One region of the Rhizobium sp. R693 genome, then DNA from elsewhere that is predicted to be linked to it. Evidence: riboswitches for the same ligand, from Rfam matches in the RefSeq annotation. Region 1 holds a riboswitch; the other holds the start of a gene.

Region 1 (3,427 bases):
TCCGAAGGCTCACGATAGTTTGGCCGCTCGGATCGACAATGAAGATGCATTGCGGCACCCCCATTTCCTGAGCCTTCTCCACGGCAGCATGCAGTGCCGTAAGCGCTCCGGACTGAGAAAGCACGACGGTTTCATTGTAGGCTTTCGACACGTATCTTCTCCTGGTTTCGGTTAGTATCCGGCCGCGCCGTCCACGCGGTTTCGCAACGGGCGTCCGGCCAAGTCGTGTTCGACGTTCTCTGCAAAGATGGACAGGCAGCGGTCGACGTAACCGTCCGCGTCATCGCACGAGATATGCGGGAAGATCATGAGGTTTGGGACATCCCAAAGAGGACTTGTGGCTGGCAGCGGCTCCGGATCAAATACGTCGAGCGCAGCGCCACTCAGGTGCCCTGCCTCAAGCGCCGCGCAGAGCGCAACGTTGTCGACAACGGGACCGCGCGCGATGTTGAACAGGGATGCCCCGGCCTTCATCGCCGCGATCTGCTCCATGCCGATCAATCCGAACGTCTGCGGCGTTAACGGACAACTGACAACCAGGCAGTCTGCGATGGGGAGCACCGATTGGAGGTCGGCGACCTCAACCATCTCATTCGCGCTTGGATGAGACCTGCCACTCCGGGTGACGCCAACAATCCGCACGCCAAAATGTCGGAGCCTTGAAGCAATCGCGCTGCCCAGCTCTCCAAACCCGAGAACGACGACCGTCTTGCTGGAAATGTTCGTCGAAAGCTGGTTGTCCCAGCGACGCAAGCGTTGGTTCCGAATATGCCGCGGAACGCCCTCGCAGAGCATCATGACGGTCATCGCCCCGAACGCCCCACCCTTCTCGGCATGCACTCCACTGCTGTTGGTCAAGAATGCCCTGTTCGGCAACCAATCCAACGGCATGTATTTTTCGACGCCAGCACTGGTGCAATGCACGAAGCGCAGCGACCGGCCATGTTCCTGGAGGCGTCGCACATCGAAGCCAGAACCAACGAAATAGGACGCCGAACGCAGTACATTCAGATCCGGTTTCTGTTCGGAATGGGCGACGATCTCAGATCGACTGGCATTGGAGCCAAGTGCGCGAGAGACAGCCTCTTTCGAAACGAAATAGGGTGACTCCGGGCTATGCTTGTTCTCGATGTAAACCAGAAAATCCCGCATTTTCATCCTCATGACAGTGACACGAATGGTACCTGCAAGCTGTGTGCCAGTTGCTTGATTGAAAATTTCTGGAAGGGGATTGCCGTTTCGAACCTTCTATGCCTACCCTAAAGGCGTTCGTAAGCCTTGCAGGAGAGATGGCCCCAGGAGGGTCGCGCCGACGGAGCAACCCCCCAGGAAACTCTCAGGCAAAAAGACTGCCGGGTTTGGACAATCTGGAGAGAGACACGGCTCGCCGCGTCCACCGAAGGGGACCTTCAACAAGAAGGAAAAGCTCTCAGGTACAGAGACAGATTGGGGGCAAGGGACTGGCAAGGTCCCGCACCTACTGTTGGAGAGATTATGTCCCATATCGTGGTTTTGGGCGCCGGCATCACCGGCGTAACGACGGCGTATGCCCTTTTGAAACGCGGTCACGATGTGACCGTCATCGAACGACATCGTTATCCGGCGATGGAAACATCCTTCGCGAATGGCGGTCAACTGTCCGCGAGCAACGCAGAGGTCTGGAACAGTTGGTCGACCGTTGTGAAGGGCATGAAGTGGATGCTCAAGAAGGACGCTCCGCTTCTGATGAATCCCTCGCCAAGCTGGCACAAATACTCGTGGATGGGCGAGTTTCTCGGAAGCATTTCCGGTTACGAGGACAACACCATCGCGACCACCAAGCTTGCCATAGAGGCACGCAAGCACATGTTTGCTATGGCTGAGAGCGAAGGCATTGATTTCGATCTCGAAAAGCGCGGAATTCTCCACGTGTACTACGACCGCAAGAGCTTCGATGGAGCGCAGAAGGTCAACGAACTTCTGCAGGCCGGCGGCCTCGACCGACGAGCGGTTTCCCCCACCGAGATCAAGAGTATCGAACCAGCCCTCGTGGGCGATTTCTTCGGTGGTTTCTTCACGCCGTCGGACTCGACTGGCGACATCCATAAGTTCACTCGCGGTCTGGCCGAGGCCTGCCTTCGACGAGGTGCCAAATTCCTGTTTGACGCAGACGTCCAGAACGTAGTCGCGGGCAACCAGGTGACGGTAACGTGGAGGCCTACTGACGAAGCCGATACCGCCGTTCGCTTGCTAAACGCCGACGCGATTGTTGTCTGCGCTGGCGTAGGTAGTCGCAAATTCGCGTCCATGTTAGGTGACCGGATGAACGTCTATCCGGTGAAGGGATACTCGATCACCGTTCACCTCGATGATGCCGAAAGCCAGAACGGTGCACCCTGGGTCAGCCTGCTCGATGACCGCGCCAAGATTGTCACCAGCCGACTGGGGCCCGATCGCTTCAGGGTAGCTGGAACTGCCGAATTCAACGGTATCAATCGCGATATTCGGTCTGATCGTACGAAACCGTTAGTCGACTGGGTGCGGATGCTATTCCCCAGTGCATCGACCTCTCGCGTGGTTCCCTGGGCGGGACTACGGCCGATGATGCCAAACATGATGCCGCAGGTTCGAAAAGGCAATAGGCCTGGCGTGTTCTACAACACAGGTCATGGGCATCTCGGCTGGACGTTGTCGGCCGCCACGGCCGAACTCCTTTCCGGATTAGTGGACGAATACTCCCACGGGCAGCCGAGGAGAGTTGCCTGATCAACTTGGGCCGGAGATCTTGTCCGGCCTTTTTTTTCGTCTCAATCGCGAGTCTCAAATCACTTGAGATTGATGGACTCGAAGATTCTCACAGTTGAGACTAAACAGCGCTACTGAGATTCATCACAACAAGCCTCTAGGCTACTGTTTTTGAAAGAGTTTCCAACTGGCACGCCAGTTGCAATTCTCCTGATGAGGATCGGACAGGCCGATCTCTACAACAGAGGAGACTCTCATGGACCTCGGTCTTTTCATGATGCCGCTTCATGATCAGCGGCGCAATTTCACGGAGCTGCTGAAACAGGATCGCGAAGCCGTCATTCTCGCCGATCGTCTGAATTTCGCTGAAGTCTGGGTCGGCGAGCATATTACCTGCTCGTGCGAACCGATCGCAGATCCGCTCCAGTTTTTTGGTTCGCTGATCCATGCCACGAAGCAGATCAAGTTCGCCACGGGGGTTCTCAACCTTCCTCAGCACCATCCTGCCCGCCTCGCTGGTCAGATCGCACAGTTCGATCATCTTTCCGAAGGCCGCTTCATCATGGGCGTCGGCCCGGGCGGTCTCGTCACGGACATGGAACTGTTCGGCACCAGCGAAAAGAACCGTGCGGAGATGACGACCGAGTCCATCCGCATCATGCATGAGATCTGGTCCAGCAGCCCGCCCTACAACATCAAGGGC
Region 2 (3,427 bases), on a different contig from region 1:
GTGGCTTCTCGCCCTTCGGACTGGTCCAGGCTTCAAGCATCTTGTCGATGTGACGCGTCACGCCCGAGCCGCCCTGCACCGCAAGGCCCGCGGGCTTGTTGAGGATGATGACCTTGTCGTCTTCGTGCAGCACCATCCGCGACAACAGTTCGAAATCGCCGGAGTGCTTCAGATCGCGGCCAGCGATGGGTCCGGTCTTCGCTTTAGCGTCAACATCAAGCGGCGGTACGCGCACCATCTGTCCAGGCTGCACCCGGGTGTCACTCTTCACACGCCCGCCGTCAACGCGGACCTGCCCGGATCGGAGAAGCTTCTGAAGTGGGCCGAAACCGAGACCCGGGAAGTGCACCTTGAACCAGCGATCGAGCCGCATGCCCGCCTCATCCGGCTCCACCTTTATGTGTTCGATACCCGCCATACGTCATCTTTCGGAAAATGGTCTTCCGCGCGCCGCGCGGACTTTGCGGCTGGCTTTAGAGCATTTTCGCTGAAAACGGAAACCGTAATCTCACAAGATCGCGCGCATAAGTGCCAGTCCCCCGATCACACCGGCCATCGACAGGCCGACGCTCGCGACGATGTAGAGGGCGCCGGATAGCGCCGCGCCACGCTCAAAGAGCGTAATTGTATCGAGCGAGAATGAGGAGAAGGTCGTCAGACCGCCGAGGAAGCCGGTGATCAGCAGCAAGCGCAATTCCGGCGATGCGTCGAAGCGTCTGATGATCATTTCCGCGAATACGCCAATGACGAAGCAGCCGACAACATTGACGGTCAAGGTTCCCCACGGAAAGGCCGGGCCTGCGAGCCTGAGAGCCCAACGGCCGACGTAGTATCTAAGGACGGAACCGATCGCGCCGCCGACGGCGACAAGTATGGCCTGAATCATGAGTCGTCTCTGTTTTTCCGTGCCGGAAATTCCGATTATCTCCGGAGAAGATCAAGATGCATAAAATGCCAGCGGTTAATTTAGCCAGTTAAGAACGTGGGGCGCCTTAGTGTTGGCGTATGACAGTCTTGGTAGGCACCATAGCCGCGAGCACCGCAGCCGCGGCGTTTGAAACGCTCCGGATTCCGCAGCGCGTGTCTGCAAGCACGGCAGCCAAGGAAGCTCGCCGCGCTGCCGACCGCCAGACCAGGGCGGCCAGCGGCCAAGATGTCGAGGAACCGTCCAACATCATTCAATCGACCGAAGTGGCGTTGGATCTCATGACAATGGGGCAAAAGCAGCCGCAGGCTGGATTAAAACAGGCTTTGGAGCTCTACAGCGACAGCTGAGCATCGCCCGCCTCCCATCTCCGTAGCCGCCGATCCTTAAAAGCGCGACAAAAATTTGTTTGGCGGCGACATTCCCCCTTGCCAAGTATAGCCATGGCCAGATAATTGCCCTCGACCTTGTTGGGAGAAGCTGGTCATCTGCGATCAGTGCCGAAGGAGCAACCGCCCCGGAAACTCTCAGGCCAAAGGACCAGCAAGGGGCAGACGGAACTCTGGAGAGAAGCGTTCTCGAAACGCTCGCCGAAGGGATAACAATCTCAGGCGAAGGGACAGAGGGGGCTCGAAATGCAAGGCGCAACTGCGCCTGAAGATTTGAGCCCGCGCATGGAAATCCAGGCGCAAACCCCGGAGGCGTCGTTGGACGATACTGCTGCCCTCAAGAAAACTTCGCTTCACGCGCTGCATCTGTCGCTTGGCGCCCGCATGGTTCCCTTTGCAGGCTATGACATGCCCGTGCAATATCCGGCCGGTGTGATGAAGGAGCACATCCAGACCCGTACGTCTGCCGGTCTATTCGACGTGTCCCATATGGGCCAAGTCGTCATCAAGGCGAAGTCGGGCAAGTACGAAGACGCGGCCCTTGCGCTCGAAAGCCTCGTTCCGGTGGATATTCTCGGCCTCGCGGAAGGTCGCCAACGCTACGGTTTCTTCACCGACGAGAATGGCGGCATCCTTGATGACCTGATGATCACCCATCTCGACGATCACCTGTTCGTTGTCGTCAACGCCGCCTGCAAGGAGGCCGACCTTGCTCACCTTCAAAAGCATCTTGGTGATACCTGCGATATCACGCTGCTCGACCGCGCACTCATTGCGCTGCAGGGACCGCGCGCCGTTGAAGTGCTTGCCGAACTCTGGGCCGATGTCGCCGCGATGAAGTTCATGGACGTTCGCCATTGCCGACTGCACGACGTTTCCTGTCTTGTCTCGCGCTCCGGCTACAGCGGCGAGGACGGTTTCGAAATCTCGATTCCGGCGGACAAAGCCGAGGATGTCGCTAGGCGGTTGCTTGAGCATCCGGATGTCGAGCCGATTGGCCTTGGCGCGCGTGACAGCCTGCGCCTCGAAGCCGGCCTTTGCCTCTACGGCAACGACATCGACACCACCACGACTCCTGTGGAAGCAGCGCTCGAATGGGGCATGCAGAAGGCCCGCAAGAGCGGCGGCGCCCGTGCCGGCGGTTTCCCCGGCGCAGACCGCATCCTAACCGAACTTGAAAGGGGTGCAGCCCGCCGCCGCGTCGGCTTGAAGCCCGAAGGCAAGGCCCCGGTTCGCGGCCATTCCAAGCTTTTTGCGGATTCCGAGGGCAAGACCGAGATCGGCGAAGTGACTTCGGGCGGCTTCGGCCCATCCGTCGAACACCCCGTCGCAATGGGCTATGTCACGGTCGCCCAGGCAGCCGTTGGCACACAGATCTACGCTGAAGTGCGCGGTAAGTTCCTGCCCGTCACCGTCAGTACCCTCCCCTTTATTACGCCAACCTACAAACGCTGAAACATTTTTCCGGAGAGAACAATCATGCTGAAGTTTACCGAAGAACACGAGTGGCTGAAGATTGAAGGCGGCGTTGCGACGGTCGGGATTACCACCTACGCCGTTGAACAGCTCGGCGACCTCGTCTTCGTCGAATTGCCGGAAGTCGGAGCCACCTTCTCCAAGAATGGCAATGCCGCGACCGTCGAATCCGTGAAGGCCGCTTCCGACGTCTATTGTCCGCTGGACGGCGAAATCACCGAAGTGAACCCCGCTATCGTCGCCGATCCATCGTTGGTCAATTCCGATCCTCAGGGCGCCGGCTGGTTCTTCAAGCTGAAGCTTGCAAATGCCGCTGACGTCGATGGCCTGCTCGACGAGGCGGCCTACAAGGAGCTCACTGCGTAATGACGACGCCGACCGAATTCCAGTTTACCGACTACCAGCCCTACGACTTCGCCAACCGTCGCCACATCGGCCCGTCGCCGGCCGAAATGACGGATATGCTGAAGGTGATCGGCTACGGCAGCCTCGACAACCTGATCGACGCGACCGTCCCGCCCTCCATCCGCCAGAAGGCACCGCTCGTCTGGGGCGCGCCGATGACGGAGCGCGAGGCGCTCGACAAGCTGCGTGAGACCGCCAACAAGAACAAGGTTCTCGTCTCGCTGATCGGTCA

What was found. Region 1 has a riboswitch for glycine ahead of ATY79_RS06025 (D-amino acid dehydrogenase). Riboswitches for the same ligand answer to the same signal wherever they lie in the genome.
Region 2: it holds a riboswitch for glycine, as region 1 does, so the genes downstream of both, gcvT (glycine cleavage system aminomethyltransferase GcvT) here and ATY79_RS06025 (D-amino acid dehydrogenase) in region 1, are expected to answer to the same signal.

Annotation. Positions count from the first base shown of each region.
Region 1 covers NZ_LOKY01000004.1:155,091-158,517, reverse strand. The annotation lists partial or broken gene ATY79_RS06035 (heme-binding protein) at 1-151, opposite strand, end outside; gene ATY79_RS06030 (D-2-hydroxyacid dehydrogenase) at 172-1,152, opposite strand; glycine riboswitch at 1,272-1,362, shown strand; glycine riboswitch at 1,364-1,449, shown strand; gene ATY79_RS06025 (D-amino acid dehydrogenase) at 1,447-2,745, shown strand; gene ATY79_RS06020 (LLM class flavin-dependent oxidoreductase) at 2,981-3,427, shown strand, end outside.
Region 2 covers NZ_LOKY01000034.1:7,325-10,751, forward strand. The annotation lists gene ATY79_RS20760 (RluA family pseudouridine synthase) at 1-418, opposite strand, end outside; gene crcB (fluoride efflux transporter CrcB) at 509-886, opposite strand; gene ATY79_RS20770 (hypothetical protein) at 1,006-1,275, shown strand; glycine riboswitch at 1,387-1,474, shown strand; glycine riboswitch at 1,478-1,558, shown strand; gene gcvT (glycine cleavage system aminomethyltransferase GcvT) at 1,633-2,769, shown strand; gene gcvH (glycine cleavage system protein GcvH) at 2,794-3,156, shown strand; gene gcvP (aminomethyl-transferring glycine dehydrogenase) at 3,156-3,427, shown strand, end outside.